4 regions of the Stutzerimonas sp. C6.4V genome follow, and region 4 is predicted to be linked to each of the others. Evidence: predicted binding sites of a transcription regulator. Region 4 holds the regulator's gene; each other region holds the start of a gene.
What was found. Region 4 encodes FliA, which starts transcription of late flagellar genes. Its sites were predicted from a motif close to CTAAAGTTTNNNNNNNNNNNGCCGNTAA; they were not measured.

Region 1 (4,613 bases), 150 kb from region 4:
GTGCGCTTTTGCTACCTATCGTTTCGCCCGGCCGGTGAACAGCGCGGCACTCTGACGGTTGACGAGGCGGCGAGAGTTCGTCCGGCTGCCCCTCGTCGCGGAGCCGTCCGGGGTGGGGAACCCTGGGGAGGGAAGAGGTACCCATCCTTATATCCCTTCCAGGACGCGTTCATGAAACTCTCTGAAAAGCTCGACAAGAATCGCCTGTTACTCGGCGGCATCGCCGCTGCCTCTGCCCTGGCCTTGCCGCGCGGTCGTTTGCGCACCGCGGCCTATGCCGCCGCGGTGCTTGGCATCGGGTCTGCGTTGACCGGCAGGCAAGCCGAAGAATCGGCCAGCGACCTACCCGAGGCTCCGGAGCTGGTCAGGAGCGCGATGGTCAACGGTATCCTGATGCGCTGGGAAGAACAGGGTGCCACCGAGCCGGATGCCATTCCGGTGATCCTGCTGCACGGCATCCCGACGCACCCGCGCTTGTGGCGCTACGTCGTCCCCCAGCTGGTGCAGACCAACGTACGCTGCCTGGCCTGGGAGCTGGTGGGGTTCGGTTGGTCGATGGAGCAGGGGCTCGATCGAGACATCTCGGTCGCAAGCCAGGCGGACTATCTCTATGGCTGGTTGCAGCACTTGGGCATCCGTCAGGCAGTCTTCGTCGGGCATGATGTGGGCGGTGGTGTGATCCAGCAGCTGCTGGTCAAACACCCCGAGCTTTGCCGCGGGCTGGTGCTGGCGGACTGTGTGGCCTACGACAACTGGCCAGTGGCGGCGGTACGGGCGGCCAAGAAGCAGACCGGGGTAATCGGCAAATTGCCGTCAGCCCTGCTCAAGCCGATCTTCCTGGCCGGACTGGCCAACCTCGGTCATGACCAGGCCGGGCGCCGGGCCAGATCGGCGGAATTGCATTGGCAGCCATATTCCAGAGCGATCGGCCCGAAGGCCTTCGCTCACCAGCTCGATAGCATGAGTGCCCGCGATACCCAGGCATTGGCTGGAAAGCTGTCAGTGATCGGCGGGGTGAAGCGCGTCGTATGGAGCGACGCCGATCCGCTGGAATTTGCCACTGGCGAACGCCTGGCCGAGGAGCTAGGTGCACCGCTGATCCGTATCCCGAAGGGCCGGCATTTCAGCCCCGAAGACCATCCGGATGTGATTGCACGAGCCATCAACGAAGTGATCGCCGAGGTTCAGGGCAGCAGTGACGGCGAAGCCCTTTCAGGCGGCGGGCAACCATGAGCGCCGAACCCGGATGGGTCATTTGAGCTCGTTGGCAAAGCGCCCAACCGCACTGACGACTTGTTTCGCGCCGTCCTGAATCTCGACGATCACGGCGCCGGCCTGGTTCGCCAGCGCCAGGCCCTGGGAAGCCTGTTCGCGGCTGTTGGCCATTTCCCGAACGGCTTCGTCGACCAGCGACTGGTTTTTTTCCACCACGCTGACGATCTCTTCGGTGGCTGCGCTGGTGCGGCCTGCGAGCTGCCGAACTTCATCGGCCACGACCGCGAAGCCCCGACCCTGTTCCCCGGCACGCGCCGCTTCGATGGCTGCGTTGAGCGCCAGCAGATTGGTCTGTGCAGCGATGCCGCCGATGGTCTGCACGATGGAGCTGATGAGATGTGATTGCTGGCCCAGCGCCTCGATACCCTGGGTTGCCGACTCCACTTCTTCTGCGATGCGTTGCATGGTCGCGACCGTGTCTTTGACCACCACGGCGCCGCGCTCGGCACAGGTGTCGGTCTTGCGAGACACGTCATAGGCGATGCTGGCCGCTTCTCGGACTTCTTCTTCCCGAGCGACCTGCTCGGTCACGACACTGGCGAGCTTGACCACTTTGCAGAGCTTGCCTTCGGTATCGTAGACGGGGTTATAGGTCGCTTCGAGCCAGACGTCCCGGCCCATGCTGTCGATGCGCTTGAAGCGATCCGCGACGAACTCGCCGCGATTGAGCGTCTCCCAGAACGCCTGGTACTGCTGCGAAGAGGCTTCCTCGTGAGTACAGAACATGCGGTGGTGCTTGCCTACGATCTGTTTGAGCGAATAACCCATGCCCTTCAAGAACGGCTCGTTGGCGGTAACAACCGTGCCGTCCAGGTTGAACTCGATGACCGCGGAGGAGCGGAGCAGGGCATTGATAAACGCCTCGTTCTCCTTTGCCAGCTGCAGCTCCTTTGTCACTTCCCGTCCATAGCCGCTGATGTGCAGCAACGCGCCTGCTTTGTCCTGAACCGGGTACCAGTCGATGTGCAGCCAGGCGAGACTGCCATCGGCACGCAGAAAGCGGTAATCGTCGTTGACCGGCGCCAGCTGGGACACCGCCGTACGGAATTTCTGGAAGCACGGCAGGGCCTTCACGTAAGCCGGCACGATCTCCAGCATGGCGCGTCCCTGCAATTGCTCGACGCGGTAACCGAGCGTGCTGGCGAATGCCTGGTTGAGGCCCACCATCCGGAATTCTGGATCAAGGGTGACCGACAATTTCGTAGCGCTCATCTGATCGCGAAGTTGACGCAGCAGGGACAGCTCGGCAGCCTGCTCTTCGAGTTGTTTTTTGAGATGGCCGTTGAACATGGGGGCACCAGGAACTGAGTGGACGTGCCTGTCTATCGGCATGCTGCCGGAGTTCTTGATACACGTTCATCGCCTTGGCTCACGACCGCAACGGGAGAGGTTCTCCTTGTCTGACTGAAAAAGCGGGTTCGGCAAGGGTTGGCCGGGCGCGTGAAGGATGGGCAATTAGTCGGCCCGTTCAAGACGCACCCGGATGACCCCTGAGCGAGTGCTGGCGATGCTTTGAAAAGCGGCCTTTGACAAATCGATGACCCGCCCGCGCACGAACGGCCCGCGGTCATTGATGCGCACCACGACGCTTTTACCGTTGCGGGTATTGATGACCCGCACCCTGGTGCCGAAGGGCAGGGTGCGGTGGGCGGCTGTCAGCGAGTGCTGATCGAAGCGTTCTCCACTGGCGGTCAACTTGCCATGGTGCTGTTGGGCATAGAAGGAGGCCTTGCCCGAGCCTATGGCTTCGCCCTGCTCGGTGGATGGCTGGGTCTCGGTGCCGGATGATGGCTCCTTCGGCGGCGGTGTCGCGCAACCGGCCAGCGCGGCGGCGAGTAATGACATTGCGATCCAGCGAGTTGACCCTTTAAGCATGTTCGTTCCTTGTCTGCCTATGGGAGGCTGTGCCGACGGGTATCGAGCGATCGCCCAGGCTTCGTGCGATCGGTGTTTATGGGAATGGATCGCTATTGCGAGCTATTTGCGTTTGTGGGTGGTAGATTGCGATTACTTCTCATTCAGCTAGGGATTCGTTCGTGCACTTTCCGCTTTCGCGTCACACCGGCAGGGGCATTTCGCGTTGCCTGCTGCTGTCCTTTTCCCTCAGTCCCCTGGCGCTTGCGGTTGCTGAGGAAGAGCAGACAACGGTATTGCCTGAAGTTCAGATTGTCGATGCGCCAGTTGTGGCGGAGCAGGTTCTTAAGCAGGCGAGTGAAGTCAGCAGTGCTAGCAAGGGCTGGGTGCCGATCCGCGAAGAGGCGCGCTACGTGGGCGAGCTACAAGCCAATGTAATGCGCCAAGAATCGCAGGTACAAGCGTCAGTCACCTTCTGAGTACATGGCGCATTGCCGTGGCTGTTCAGAGCAGCCACGGACAACCAGCTTTTGTACTGCAGTGGTTAGTCAGGCGTGCGGCTTGTTGCGGATGGTCTTCATCAGGTCGGCCGGGGTGATATGGCCGACGACGCTGCTGGCGCTGCCGGGCTGCGGCAGGTTGAGGATGTTGCCCTTGATCTTGCCGATCACGTGCATCTCGCAGGGCTTGCAGTCGAACTTCAGGGTCAGTACCTCATCGCCATGCACCAGCTGCATTGGCGCGACCTTGGTGCGTACGCCCGTCACGCCCTTGGCCTGTTTCGGGCACAGGTTGAAGGAGAAGCGCAGGCAGTGCTTGGTGATCATCACCGGCACTTCGCCGGTTTCTTCGTGGGCCTCGTAGGCCGCATCGATCAGCTGCACGCCATAACGGTGATAGAAGGCCCGGGCCTTCTCGTTGTAGACGTTGTAGAGGAACGACAGGTGCGATTCAGGATAGACCGGCGGTGGCACGCTGACCGGCTTGCGCGCGCCGCGCGGGCGGATGGCTTCGCGTGCGTCAGTCAGCGCCTCGATGGCTGCGCGGCGCAGTGCCTTGAGCTGCGAGTTGGGGATGAAGAACGCCTGCGGCGCGTCCACATCCACTTCTTCGGCGTGGTAGATCGTGGTGCCCAGCTGGCTCAGCAGGTCGGCGATCTGGCCGGGGACTTGTTCCGGCTTCTTCGCTTCGCCGAACGGGCCGGCGAGCGATACGCTGGCGTAGGCGCCTTCTTCGCTGGTGACGTGCAACTCGAGATCGTCCGCTCTCAGGCGGGCCAGCCAGCGCACGCCGACGCGGCGCTCGGCGGACGTTTTCAGTAGGGCCTGTTGCCAGTTGTGGTCCAGGTTGCGGTTGAGCGGATGGTTGGATCGCAACTGGCGCAGCGCGGTCGGCATCTCGTTGGGCTCGACGCGGTACTGCCAGAGCGGCTGGCCGTCTTCCTCGAACTGCGCGAGCGGCTCGACCACGCTGGCGCGGAAGCC
Region 2 (4,613 bases), 450 kb from region 4:
ACACTTTTGCGCACTCTGGTCGGAGAATTGCAGCCGGATGCAGGCTCGGTGAAATGGACCGAAAGCGCCGACCTTGGCTATTACGCGCAGGACCATGCGGATGATTTCGAAGACGACGTCACGCTGTTCGACTGGATGAGCCAATGGACCCAGGGCGGCGAGCAGGTGGTGCGTGGCACCCTGGGCCGCATGCTGTTTTCTAACGATGAGATACTCAAGTCTGTACGGGTGATTTCCGGTGGTGAGCAGGGCCGCATGCTGTTCGGCAAGCTCATCCTGAAAAAGCCCAACGTGCTGGTGATGGACGAGCCGACGAACCACCTGGACATGGAGTCGATCGAGGCTCTCAACCTGGCGCTGGAGAACTATCCTGGCACGCTGATCTTCGTCAGCCATGACCGGGAATTCGTGGGCTCCCTGGCAACACGTATCGTGGAATTGTCAGACACGGGCGTAACCGACTTCAGCGGCACCTACGATGACTATCTGCGCAGCCTTGGTGTGATCTGACCGCGGCAATCCACTATAGCCCCGCACTATGCGGGGCTTTTTTTCGCCCAAGCTATTTGCATAAACGCCAGGCGAGCCCGGATTAGACACCTGGCTAACAGCTTATCGCAGCCATCTGGATGAACCCCGGATTTCTAGCCGGCCGCCGTACTCCAGTCAATCAGACTGAACTGCCAGGTTGCCAGGATGAGGATGCCGAAGATGATGCGGTACCAGGCAAATGCCGCGTAGCTGTGGTTGCCGATGAACTTCAGCAGCGCCCTGGCTGCCAGCATTGCAAACACGAACGAAGTGACAAAGCCGATGGCAAATACCGGGAAATCACCCGGCTGAAACAGCTCGCGGTATTTGTAGCCTGAGTAGACCGCAGCGCCAACCATGGTGGGCATGGCCAAGAAAAAGGAAAACTCTGTTGCCGCCTTGCGTGAAAGGCCAAACAACAGCCCGCCGATGATAGTTGCCCCGGAACGTGATGTGCCTGGAATCAGCGCCAGGCATTGAGCGAAGCCGACCTTCAGGGCGTGAGTCCAGCGCATGTCATCGACGGTTTCGGCTTGCACTTCATGCTGGCGCTTTTCCGCCCACAGCATCACTACCCCGCCGATAACCAAAGCCGTAGCCACAGTGATTGGATTGAACAGATAGTGGTGAATCAAATCGGCGAAGGTAACTCCCAGCAGCACGGCCGGAAAAAACGCGACCAGCAGATTTACCGTGAACTTCTGCGCTTGCCTCTGCTTTGGCAAACCTGCCACTACGTCGACGATTTTCAACCGGTACTCCCACACCACAGCCAGGATGGCGCCAAGCTGAATGATGATGTTGAACGCCAACGCGCGTTCGCCGCCGAAACCTATCAGGTCCGCAACGATGATCTGATGACCTGTGCTCGATATCGGCAAAAACTCGGTAACGCCTTCAACTACTCCAAGAAGCAATGCCTGAAAGGCAATCCAAAGATCCATCTATTCTCCGATAACGGTGCAAGTCACCGCGCCTGAATCATGCAAAGAAAGGTAAATATCAGATAGCCATCTGAGCGCTGATCTGACCTGTTTGTGGTGACTAAATTCACTGCTTTGAGATGAGTACCCTCAACATTTCTGCGCTACAGCCGAAACCCTACCCAACAGGCTGCGACAATCGACCGCGGCCACATCTGTAGCCATGGGTAGACCGGATCGCCGCGCTCCACCTGTCAACAAGGTCTTGAAAGGAGCCAGCGAGCCCATGAATATGTTAAGAAATTTCCCGATAAGCAAACGCCTATGGCTGATTCCGCTTGTTGCCGTCGCCATGCTGTTCATGCTTGGCTTGTTGATGATTCAACAAGTCCGCAGCGACCTGTACAAGGGGAAACAGGTCATGACCCAGAACATTGTCGAGACGGCGCGCGGCGTACTCACTTATTACCAGCAATTGGAGGCAAACGGCAGTATGAGCACTGCCGAGGCGCAAAAGGCTGCGATGGACCAGGTCCGCCTGATTCGCTATGGGCAGAATGACTATTTCTGGATCAACGACATGCAGCCGGTGATGATAATGCATCCGATGAAGCCGGAACTTGAAGGTCAGGACCTATCCAACACCAAGGACCCGAACGGCAAAGCGCTATTCAACGAAATGGTCAAGGTAGCGAAGCTCAAAGGCGCGGGTCTGGTGGACTACCAGTGGGCAAAGCCGGGCGAAAAGAACCCGGTACCGAAAATTTCCTATGTCGAGCTGTTCAAACCCTGGGGATGGATAATCGGATCGGGAATCTACGTGGATGACGTCGAAGCAGAGTTCCAGAGGTACCTGGTGCACTTTTCCCTTATAGGGCTCTCGATAGCGGCTTTGATGGCTGCAATGGTAGCCGTGCTCATCCGTAGCATTACTCGACCTCTGCGCCGCTCAATGCAGGCGATGGCGAATATTGCCAGCGGTGAAGCTGATCTCACTCGCACCTTGGACGTGTCTGGGAATGACGAACTGACCACGCTGGGTCGCGACTTCAACACATTTACCCAAAAGCTACGCACAGTCATTGGCCAACTACTCGAGACAGCCGGCTCATTGGAACGATCCTCCGATGCACTTGGCGGGCTCGCTGGTCAGGCCCATACCCAGAGCCAGCAACAATCTCAGCAGATGGAACTTGTCGCCACAGCCGTCAATCAAGTGACCTATGCGGTGCAGGAAGTTGCAAAAAATGCTGAACATGCCTCCACCGAGGTGGGCGATGCAGAAAAACAGGCGGGTCTCGGGCAGCACAATATCGAAGCCAGTCTGCGACAGATAGACCAGCTCTCCAGCACCATTGGCGAGGCTGTTGGCGTCATCCAGTCGCTAGCCGATGAAACCACCAAGATCGGATCGGTACTCGAAGTGATCGGCTCGATTGCCGATCAAACCAATCTTCTGGCGCTTAACGCAGCCATCGAAGCAGCCCGGGCCGGCGAGCAGGGACGCGGATTTGCGGTTGTGGCCGATGAAGTTCGGCTACTGGCTCAGCGCACCCAGACTTCGACTGCCGAGATACATACGATGATCGAGCGTCTGCAGAAAAATTCCGGCGCGGCGGTGACTGTCATCATGGAAAGCAATCGAGCTTCTCAGGCGACGGTCGAACAGGCCAGCCAAGCCGGTGAAAGCCTCGCTCAGATCGCCCAGGCTCTGCGTAACCTGTCGGGACTTAACGCCTCGATCGCCAGTGCGACGCTGCAGCAGACTCACGTAGTGGAGGATATCAATCAGAACGTTACCCAAGCTGCTGCGCTGGCTTTGGAAAGCACACTGGCTGCTGAGCAATCAAGCGCTGCCGGCAGCGAGCTTGGCGAATTGGCTGAACAGCTGAACCGTCTGTTGCGCCAATTCAAGGTGTAGATCGCGCGATTGGCATCGCTTCTTCCAGGAGATCCCGGACGGCCCGCCCTCTTAAGAGGGCGGGCCGTTTTGCACCCGGAACCTGCGGCTTTTCGTCGCGGCCAGCTGTGCCGAAGTTAAGCGGCATAACTGTCGCACCATGTCTTTTATTGCGTTACCAGCCCTGGAATGGGCCTCGGCGGCCATACAACCCATCGTTTGGTGCACCCTAGCCGGCTTATACCTTCGGCTAATTGCAAATTTCTTACGCAGTTACGAACTCTGGATGTGACTTATCAGTCCCCTGTGTACATCAATGGAATGTAAGGCCAACGCCAGCGACCAGAACGGCAGGCCAATTCCGTATTTTGGGTACCACACAGAGAGACACGCCCCATGACCAGCCCCCTTCGCTTCAACGACGCCCTTCTGATCACCGACCGCGCGTTCAAGCCCTTCCAGTGCGTTGCCTGGACGCTCATGGAAGGAAATGGTGAACTCAGCATCACGGTCGTGGATGGCAGCGAGTCCCGCCCTGTAGGGCATTGCAAGCTGTCCAGCAGCGTTTATTCTGACCCGGTCAAACTTGGCGAGACACTCCAGCAGGCTCGTGCGGACCTGAGTCGTCAGGGCATGCTGCTGGCTCCGTGGCAGATGCCTGCCTGAAGATGCGGTTCGTTCGCCTGCATTGCACAACTTTGCAGGGATACGGATAGCGTTCGACAGATCATCGCCAACATGGGCTCGCGTCTCGTGTTGGTGCATGGAGCGATCGCAACCCCAGTAACGGCCGCCAACTCCGCCAGCATCAATACCTCGCCAGCGCATAGCTGGATTGGATCCGATGCAAAGAGCGTTGGCCTGCCAACTGCGAGCTGTCCCCGGCAAGATGCTTCGACTCACACTGGGCAGAGCCTCTCCACAGCCCTGTCAGCGTCGGCGCCGGTGCCGCTCAACGAAAGGCGGTCACAGGCTTTAACACGGCTGCCACATTTTCTGTTGAGGCATGTCCATGCTAACCCAAGGCTCTCACCGTCCGCGCCAAAAATGCAAACGCCCCGAACAAGTCGGGGCGTTTGCTAATCACCGCTCGGATCCTTAACAAGCGACCCGGTCGGCAAACTTTCCGCTATCATCCAGGCAATTAACGCACCTGTGCTTCAACCTCGGCTTCTACGCGGCGGTTGACCTGACGCCCCTCTTCGCTGTTGTTGTCAGCGACCGGGCGGGTTTCGCCGTAGCCAACCGAATCAACGCGC
Region 3 (4,613 bases), 720 kb from region 4:
GGGCTCCCCGTGACGAGCCCTACCCTGTCGGGTACTACTGCGGCGTGCGTGACCCGGCGGGGAACTACGTCGAATTCAGCTACGGTCAACCACTCGGGCCAGGCTCGCAGGATATGCCTGTGCCATGAAACGAACGAAGCCACCCGAAGGTGGCTTCCTGCAGACGCCTTGTCGCTTAGAACGCTTTACCGGTCAGGTAGAAGTTCTCATAGCAGAAGTTGGTGGCGGCGATATAGCCTTCCGCGCTTCCGCAATCGAAACGCTGACCCTTGAACTTGTAGGCCAGCACGCAACCGTCCTGGGCCTGGCGCATCAGGGCGTCGGTAATCTGGATCTCGCCACCCTTGCCCGGCTCGGTCTGTTCGATCAGGTCGAAGATGTCCGGGGTCAGAATGTAACGGCCGATGATTGCAAGGTTCGACGGGGCGTCTTCCGGTTTTGGCTTCTCGACCATGTGGCTGACGCGGAAAATATCGTCGCGGATCATCTCGCCGGCGATCACGCCATATTTGCTGGTCTCTTCCGGCGGTACTTCCTGGATTGCGACGATTGAGCAACGGAACTGGTTGTACAGCTTGACCATCTGCGCCAGGACCGGATCACCGTTGAGGTTGATGCAGAGGTCATCCGCCAGGACCACGGCGAAGGGTTCGTCACCGATCAGGGGACGACCGCTGAGGATGGCATGACCCAGGCCCTTCATCTCTACCTGACGCGTGTAGGAGAAGCTGCACTGGTCAATCAGCTTGCGAATCCCAACCAGGTACTTTTCCTTGTCGGTGTTGCGGATCTGGTGCTCAAGTTCGTAGCTGATGTCGAAGTGATCTTCCAGGGAGCGCTTGCCGCGTCCGGTAACGATCGCGATCTGGGAAAGCCCTGCGGCTAGTGCCTCTTCAACCCCGTACTGGATCAGGGGCTTGTTGACTACCGGCAACATTTCCTTGGGCATGGCCTTGGTCGCAGGCAGAAAGCGCGTGCCATATCCGGCCGCGGGAAAAAGGCATTTCTTGATCATGTGAGTCCTTGAATAAAAAGGTTCCAGTTGATGCACTGCGCCTGGATCGGTCAACAGCCATACCCTGCTCGTCCCGCCGACAGCGGCTGACTAGAGGCTACGACCACCGAAACGACAAGGGGTTCGACCGCTGCCAGTGCGAATACATCAAACCCAAACAAGCCGACCGATGGCCGTTGACATAGGCCTGGTGCATAGGTTGATGCGAGCCAGGGCAATTGCCAAGTAGGCCCACGAAAAAGAAATCGCGTCCCTGGCGAGCCCGTAACGGTTGCGTATGGCCAACGCGCCTGATCCGAGTCCGATAAAACCTGTGATTTATTGCCGAAAGACCCGCAAAACCCCGCCAAGCAGCACGCGTTTCGCTGATCCAGATCAGTAAAAGTCCAGAAAAACGCCGCTTCGTCGCAAGCCATTGCGGGCTGACAGGCAACCGCGACTAGGATATCGCCGTCCTGATATGGCCTTGTGCCTGTACGCGCCCACCTCACGTATATCTGTAAAGAGTCGGGGCTTTCGGCCGATAGGTCGAGACAGGCGAGGCGCCGTGTGGCCGTCTAAAAACGCGGCTGCGCCTCAGGTGAGTTCGCGATACGCAGTAGCAGTTAAGGAAAATGATGAACAGTAGTCCTGAAGCTCGGCAGATGTCCGTCCAGTCAAAGATCAACCTGGCGTTGCTGCTGGTCTTCGCTTTGGTTCTGGCCGCTTCGCTTTTCTATTCCTCACGATCTGAAAAGCAGCTGATCCTCCAGGTCGTCGAGCAGCAAACCAAGGACACGGCTGACTCCTACTTCGACAGCATCAATACCATGATGCTGACCGGTACCATGGCCCAGCGCGAAGTGCTGCGTAACAAGATCCTTGCGCGCCCGGGCGTGATCGACGCGCGCATCGTACGCGGCGAGCCGGTGACAAAAGTGTTCGGCCCCGGGTTCGAGCATCAGCGGCCGATGGACAAGCTCGACGAGCGGGGACTCGCTGGCGAAGCCACTATCGAGGTGAGCGAAGGCAAGGATGGTCGTGTGCTCACGGTGATCAACCCGATCCACGCACAACAGGATTATCGCGGTACCAATTGCCTGACGTGCCATCAGGTACCCCAGGACACGGTAATGGGCGCGGTGCGCATCAGCTACGATCTGTCTGCCCTGGACGGCAAGGTGGATCGAAATCTCCTGTTGTCCGCTACGATCCAGGCGCTATTGTTGGTCGTGGGCCTGGTTCTGATGGGCTACATCATCCGTCGGGTGATCATCAGCCGCATCAACGACATGCGTCACACCATGGAAGCGATGACCGCGGATGAAGACCTCAGCCGTACAGTCGCCGTGCATGCGCAGGACGAAGTTGGCGCCATGGGTCAGGCTTTCAACCGCATGATCTTCAAGTTCCGCAACAGTCTTGAAGCGGTCGCTGCCGTGACACGCCAGTTGGGTGAGGTATCGGACCGCGTATCGAACGTCGCCGAGAAGACCCAATCTGCCGTCATGGCGCAACGCAGCGAGACCGACATGGTCGCCTCTGCAATGAATGAAATGAGCGCAACCGTCCAGGAGGTAGCACGCCACGCAAATCAGACCGCGTCGGCCTCGGGGGGCGCAGATGCGGAGTCGAGGATGGGCGTCACCCTTGCCACTGAAGCGCTGGACGGCATCGAGGTGCTGATTCGCGATATCGAGAACGCTGCACGGCTGATCAAGCAGGTTGAAACGGACAGTGCCAGCATCGGCATGGTGCTCAATGTCATCAACGGTATCGCCGAGCAGACCAACCTGCTCGCGCTGAACGCGGCGATCGAGGCCGCGCGCGCCGGGGAACAGGGTCGCGGCTTCGCCGTGGTCGCCGACGAGGTGCGTACCCTCGCCTCGCGCACTCAGAAATCAACCGAAGAAATCCAGCGCACCATCGAGCAGCTGCAAGGCGGCGTTCGCAACGCCGTGCAGGCGATGGAAGGCGCGCAGACCCGCGCTCAGACGGGGTCCGATTGCGTCGCCAAGACGGCACAAAGCCTGAATGTGATTGCCGGCGAGGTTAATACCATCAACGGCATGAACACTCAGATCGCAACGGCCGCCGAGCAGCAAAGCGCAGTGGCCGAGGAAATCAACCGCAACATCACTACCATCAGCGCAATTGCCGACACCACCCTGGCCGACGCATCCCAGACTTCCCGGATCAGTGAGGAGCTGGTGCAACTGGCCGCTGAGCTGAATCGTCTGGTCGGACAGTTCCGGCTGTAATTCGTCAAGGTTGATTGGCGCCGACTACCATAGGTTCCGGCTTGGCCTTGCCTATGGCGAGCCGCCCCGTTTGGCGCCCTCTCGATCGGTCTGGCCTAATCTTGATCTGGGACAGGCCGACGGCGGGTGAGGTAACGCGATAATTCGCGCCAAGATGTCGCAGGCCCATCCGGCCCTTTTTCACTCATCCAATCAAGGTGAATCCGTACATGGACCAAACGCCGAGCTTTAACCGCGCCCTGGTCGAGAAATATGACCGTCCCGGTCCTCGCTATACCTCCTACCCCACCGCTCCCCAGTTCCATCAGGCCTTCGCCATCGATGACTACCGCAGCGCCGCGCAGGAGACCAACGAGGCTGCGACGCCCAAGCCACTGTCGGTGTACATCCATATCCCGTTCTGCAAGAGCCTCTGTTATTACTGCGCCTGTAACAAGATCATCACCCACAAGACCGATCGTGCCGTTGAGTACCTGCAATACCTCAAGCGCGAAATCGAGATGCAGGCGGCATTGTTCGACCGCTCGCGCAAGTTGACCCAGCTGCATCTGGGCGGTGGCACGCCGACCTATTTCACCAGCGAGCAACTGGCCGACCTGATGGCCGCACTGCACGACGCGTTCAACCTGGATGACAGCGACAACCACGAGTTTTCCCTGGAAGTCGACCCGCGCACCGTAACCCCCGAGCAGATTCATCAGTTGCGCAAGCTCGGTTTCAACCGCCTGAGCTTCGGCGTGCAGGACTTCGACAAGCAGGTACAGATCGCGGTCAACCGCATCCAGACCGAAGAGCAGACCCGCGAGCTGGTCCAGGCTGCCCGCGACGCCCGGTTCAAGTCGATCAGCGTGGATCTGATCTATGGCTTGCCTCTGCAGACAGTTGAGAGCTTCAACACCACGCTGGACAAGATCATCGACATCCGCCCGGATCGGATCGCGGCCTACAGCTATGCGCACCTGCCGGATCTGGTGCGTGCGCAAAAGCTGATCCGCCCGGAAGACATGCCACCACCTGAGCGCAAGCTGGAGCTGCTGGAGCTGACCATCAGGCGGTTGACTGACGCTGGCTACGTCTATATCGGCATGGATCATTTTTCCCTGCCGGATGACGAACTCACCCTTGCACGGGCAAACGGCACGCTGCAGCGCAACTTCCAGGGCTACTCGACCCACGCCGACTGCGACCTGATCGGCCTGGGCATATCCTCCATCGGCAAGGTCGGCAACAGCTACAGCCAGAACGTCAAGGAGCTCTCCCAGTACTACGCCCGGCTGAACGAAGGCATGTTGCCGGTGCAGCGCGGCTACAAGCTCAGCGAAGACGACCGGTTGCGTCGCGATGTGATCATCTCGTTG
Region 4 (4,613 bases):
TGCCTGTCATCACTCTTGAGCCTAGGTTGGAACAGATATTGCTCAACAGTCTTCAGAAGGCAGGACAGGGCTCGGAAGATGGCATTCTCCTCGAGCCGGGAATGGCCGAAAAGTTGCAACGTTCTCTGGTGGATGCGGCACAGCGTCAAGAAATGATGGGTAAGCCGGCGATTTTGCTGGTGGCAGGTCCGGTTCGCGCGATGCTGTCGCGCTTTGCCCGACTGGCCGTACCGAACATTCATGTCCTGGCCTATCAGGAAATACCGGATAACAAGCAGGTCACCATCGTTTCGACGGTGGGTCAGAATTAACCGAGGGTACAGGCCATGCAGGTCAAACGTTTCTTCGCAGCCGATATGCGGATCGCCATGAAAATGATCCGCGACGAACTGGGCGCCGATGCCGTGATCACGGGAAACCGCCGTGTCGCTGGCGGCGTCGAGTTGACTGCTGTGCTTGATTACCCGATGGAGACGGTGCCAAAGCAGCCGAATCCGGCCCTTGAGAGCGAATTGCGCAAGACTCAGGCGCGCATCGCCACAGCCCATGCCGAGCTCAGCGCACCGCGTCCACAGGCCGTTCAGGACCGTCAATTGCTTGATGAGAAACCTGCCGCCGCGGCTCGGCCAGCACCTGCTACTGCTACCGCGACGGATTCGCGGGCGATGGAGGCCATGCAGTCAGAACTGCAAGGGCTGCGTGAGTTGATCGAAATGCAGCTCGGCTCGATTGCCTGGGGACAGGAGCAGAGCCGCCGCCCTCAGCAGGCGGGTCTCTGGCGCCGCCTGCAGCGCATCGGGCTGCCTGCCGATCTGTCGCGTGCCCTGCTCGAAAAGGTAGCCGGTGTCGCCGAGCCGCGACAGGCGTGGCGGATGCTGCTGGCGCATCTGGCACATGCCATCAAGGTTACGGAGGCCGAGCCGCTGGAAGCGGGCGGCATCATTGCTCTGGTCGGTCCGGCGGGTGCCGGAAAAACCACCACCCTGTCCAAGCTGGCGGCACGCTATGTGCTCAAGCACGGGCCGCAAAGCATTGCCCTGGCAAGTATGGATAATTACCGCATCGGTGCGCAGGAGCAGCTCAAGACCCTCGGTCGTATCCTCAATGTGCCGGTCCTCCAGATCGATCCCGGCCAGCCGTTGAGCAAGACCCTCGAGTCGGTGGCCCGCAAACGCCTGATTCTCATCGACACGGCCGGTCTGCCGGCAGGCGACCCGATGATGCGCAAGCAACTCGAAGCACTGGCTGACCGGGGTATCAAATCGAAGAATTACCTGGTGCTGGCCGCGACCAGCCAGAGCCAGGTGCTCAAGGCTGCGTGGCACAACTACCGGCGTTGTGGGCTGGCTGGTTGTATTCTGACTAAACTGGATGAGGCCGGTAGCCTTGGAGATGTCCTTGGGCTCACGATCAGCCAGCATATGCCGATAGCCTACCTCGCTGATGGCCCGCGCATCCCTGATGACCTGCACCTTCCTCGCAGCCACCAGCTCGTGAGTCGGGCGGTGAGTCTGCAATCAGAGGAGGCGCCCAGCGAGGAGGCGATGGCTGACATGTTTTCCGAGCTCTACAACGGTTCACGGAAGGTCGGATGAACGCACCGGCCTTTCACACAGACAAAGATGACGCGTTCACGCTGAACGCATCGATGGCCTCCGGGCCCCAGCAAGATATAGGCGTGTAAACATGGGTATGCATCCCGTACAGGTGATTGCGGTGACCGGCGGCAAGGGTGGCGTCGGCAAGACCAACGTGTCGGTCAATCTGGCGCTGGCTTTGGCCGATCTCGGGCGGCGGGTGGTTCTGCTCGATGCTGACCTGGGGCTGGCCAATGTCGACGTACTCCTTGGTCTGACGACCAAGCGCACGCTGGCCGACGTCATTTCCGGCGAATGCGATCTTCGCGATGTGCTGATTCAGGGGCCGGGCGGCGTGCGCATCGTTCCGGCCGCTTCCGGTACGCAAAGCATGGTCCAGCTGTCGACCCTGCAGCACTCGGGGCTGATCCAGGCATTCAGCGACATTGGCAGCGATGTCGACGTCCTGATCATTGACACGGCGGCCGGTATCGGCGACGGCGTGGTGAGTTTCGTCCGCGCCGCGCAGGAAGTGCTGCTGGTGGTGACCGATGAGCCGACCTCGATCACCGATGCCTACGCGCTGATCAAGCTACTCAATCGAGACTATGGCATCAGCCGCTTCCGGGTTCTGGCCAACATGGCCCATGCGCCCCAGGAAGGCCGTAACCTGTTCGCCAAATTGACCAAGGTGACGGAGCGTTTCCTGGACGTGGCGCTGCAGTACGTCGGCGCGATCCCCTACGACGAGGCGGTTCGAAAGGCCGTGCAGAAGCAGCGCGCCGTGTACGAGGCCTATCCGCGAGCGAAGTCTTCACTGGCCTTCAAGGCAATTGCACAGAAGGTCGATACCTGGCCGCTACCGGCAACGCCGCGTGGTCATCTGGAATTTTTTGTGGAGCGCCTGGTCAGGCCCGCCTCAGAGCCTAACGAACAATAGCGGCTGGACTCGGTATGTATTACAGCAAAGCTCAGGCTAAAGACGCTCAATACCAGCTCATCGATCAGTACGCGCCGTTGGTCAAGCGCATCGCCTACCACCTCCTGGCGCGCTTGCCGGCGAGCGTGCAGGTCGATGACCTGATGCAGGCGGGCATGATCGGTCTGCTCGAGGCGTCCAAGAAGTACGATTCCGGCAAAGGCGCCAGTTTCGAGACCTACGCAGGCATCCGCATTCGAGGTGCGATGCTCGACGAAGTGCGCAAGGGTGACTGGGCGCCGCGCTCGGTTCACCGCAACTCGCGCATGGTCAGCGAGGCGATTCGCACAATTGAAGCCAAAACCGGTCGCGACGCTAAAGATCATGAAGTTGCGGCCGAACTTAAATTGAGTCTCGATGAGTACTACGGCATTCTGGGCGACACCCTGGGCAGCCGCCTGTTTAGCTTTGATGACCTGCTGACGGAGGGCGAGCACGGGGAGTTCGGCGAGGAAGCCGCCAGTGCACATCCGGAACCGTCTCGTGATCTCGAGGACGAGCGTTTTCAGCAAGCCCTGGCCGATGCGATATCGAACCTGCCGGAGCGTGAAAAACTGGTGCTTTCGCTGTACTACGACGAAGAGTTGAACTTGAAGGAGATCGGCCAGGTTCTGGGCGTCAGCGAATCGCGGGTGAGCCAGCTGCACAGCCAGTGCGCGGCGCGTCTGCGAGCTCGCCTCGGCGAGTGGCGTGCCCGCTAGCAGCCGGTTTGCATAACGCATTTCGAGGCCGCTTTTTACGAGCTTCATTCACGGAGCCCGCCATGAACCGTGAGCGGGCGCTGGGGATTTCGGGATTTACGGAGGTGTACTTGGACAAGAACATGAAGATTCTCATCGTCGACGACTTCTCGACAATGAGACGGATCATCAAGAATCTCTTGCGTGATCTGGGCTTTACCAACACGGCCGAGGCCGATGACGGTACTACCGCGCTGCCGATGCTCAAGAGTGGCAGTTTCGACTTTCTCGTCACCGACTGGAACATGCCCGGCATGAGTGGCATCGATCTGTTGCGCGCAGTGCGTGCCGATGATCGTCTGAAGCATCTGCCGGTATTGATGGTGACTGCCGAAGCCAAGCGCGACCAGATCATCGAGGCAGCACAGGCAGGCGTAAACGGCTATGTGGTCAAGCCATTCACGGCTCAAGTGCTCAAAGAGAAAATCGAAAAGATTTTCGAGCGCGTCAACGGCTGAAGTAACGCCGCGAGGGCACTATGACGCAAACAGACCAAAGCCTTGCAGAGTTCGAAGCGACTCTGAAGGCCCATGCACCCCAACTGATTGAAAGCCTGCAGCAAGGCCGCTTCGACGACGCTGCGCAGATGTTCAACGAGCTTAATCAGGCCCGCAATCTGGGTCTCTATCATGAAGTCGGAAAGCTCACCCGCGAACTGCACAACGCCATCGTCAAGCTGGAGATGGATACCTGTGCCGCTGGTGGAGACCCATCACCGATCACAGACGCCACCGACCGGCTGTCCTATGTGGTGGAAATGACCGAGAAAGCGGCAAACCGCACCATGGATCTGGTCGAGGAGTCAGCGCCGCTGGTCAACTACGTAAGCTACGAAGCGCAAAGCCTGACGGCCGACTGGCAGCGCTTCATGCGTCGTGACATGAACGCCGAACAGTTCCGCGACCTGGTCAAACGCATTGACCAATTCCTCCAGCGGACCATGAACGACGGCAGCCAGCTCTCGCAGAATCTCAGCGAAATCATGCTGGCCCAAGACTTCCAGGATCTCACCGGCCAGGTGATCAAGCGGGTGACCCGTCTGATAACCGAGCTTGAAAGCAACCTGCTGAATCTGGTGCTGATGGCCGGCCAAGTCGACCGTGTGGCCGGCATAAAGCACGATCATGCAGAGCTGCTCGCCGAGCAGGAAAAGAAAAAACAGGAAAAAGCGACTTCCAACGGTGAAGGTCCGCAGATGCATGCCGATATACGTGAGGATGTCGTATCCGGGCAGGACGATGTCGATGATCTGCTTTCAAGCCTGGGCTTTTAGGGGAAGGTGAATATGAGCTTCGACGCCGATGAAGAAATCCTCCA

Region 1: a site for FliA is predicted at 2,598-2,625, ahead of AC4LFW_RS11025 (methyl-accepting chemotaxis protein). Genes of this name have one in related genera too.
Region 2: a site for FliA is predicted at 1,604-1,631, ahead of AC4LFW_RS08235 (methyl-accepting chemotaxis protein). Genes of this name have one in related genera too.
Region 3: a site for FliA is predicted at 1,515-1,542, ahead of AC4LFW_RS07110 (methyl-accepting chemotaxis protein). Genes of this name have one in related genera too.

The regions. Positions count from the first base shown of each region.
Region 1 is NZ_JBZUBM010000001.1:2,358,507-2,363,119, reverse strand. Features, by position in the region: gene AC4LFW_RS11035 (sugar transporter) at 1-55, shown strand, start outside; gene AC4LFW_RS11030 (alpha/beta fold hydrolase) at 172-1,233, shown strand; gene AC4LFW_RS11025 (methyl-accepting chemotaxis protein) at 1,252-2,565, opposite strand; gene AC4LFW_RS11020 (septal ring lytic transglycosylase RlpA family protein) at 2,731-3,150, opposite strand; gene AC4LFW_RS11015 (hypothetical protein) at 3,312-3,608, shown strand; gene AC4LFW_RS11010 (peptidase U32 family protein) at 3,678-4,613, opposite strand, start outside.
Region 2 is NZ_JBZUBM010000001.1:1,757,443-1,762,055, forward strand. Features, by position in the region: gene AC4LFW_RS08225 (ABC-F family ATPase) at 1-510, shown strand, start outside; gene AC4LFW_RS08230 (undecaprenyl-diphosphate phosphatase) at 645-1,475, opposite strand; gene AC4LFW_RS08235 (methyl-accepting chemotaxis protein) at 1,741-3,375, shown strand; gene AC4LFW_RS08240 (hypothetical protein) at 3,751-4,020, shown strand; gene AC4LFW_RS08245 (OmpA family protein) at 4,499-4,613, opposite strand, start outside.
Region 3 is NZ_JBZUBM010000001.1:1,485,809-1,490,421, reverse strand. Features, by position in the region: gene AC4LFW_RS07120 (VOC family protein) at 1-128, shown strand, start outside; gene galU (UTP--glucose-1-phosphate uridylyltransferase GalU) at 176-1,015, opposite strand; gene AC4LFW_RS07110 (methyl-accepting chemotaxis protein) at 1,633-3,255, shown strand; gene hemN (oxygen-independent coproporphyrinogen III oxidase) at 3,465-4,613, shown strand, end outside.
Region 4 is NZ_JBZUBM010000001.1:2,207,074-2,211,686, reverse strand. Features, by position in the region: gene flhA (flagellar biosynthesis protein FlhA) at 1-311, shown strand, start outside; gene flhF (flagellar biosynthesis GTPase FlhF) at 327-1,595, shown strand; gene fleN (flagellar synthesis regulator FleN) at 1,687-2,517, shown strand; gene fliA (RNA polymerase sigma factor FliA) at 2,532-3,257, shown strand; gene AC4LFW_RS10335 (chemotaxis response regulator CheY) at 3,380-3,754, shown strand; gene AC4LFW_RS10330 (protein phosphatase CheZ) at 3,775-4,569, shown strand; gene AC4LFW_RS10325 (chemotaxis protein CheA) at 4,582-4,613, shown strand, end outside.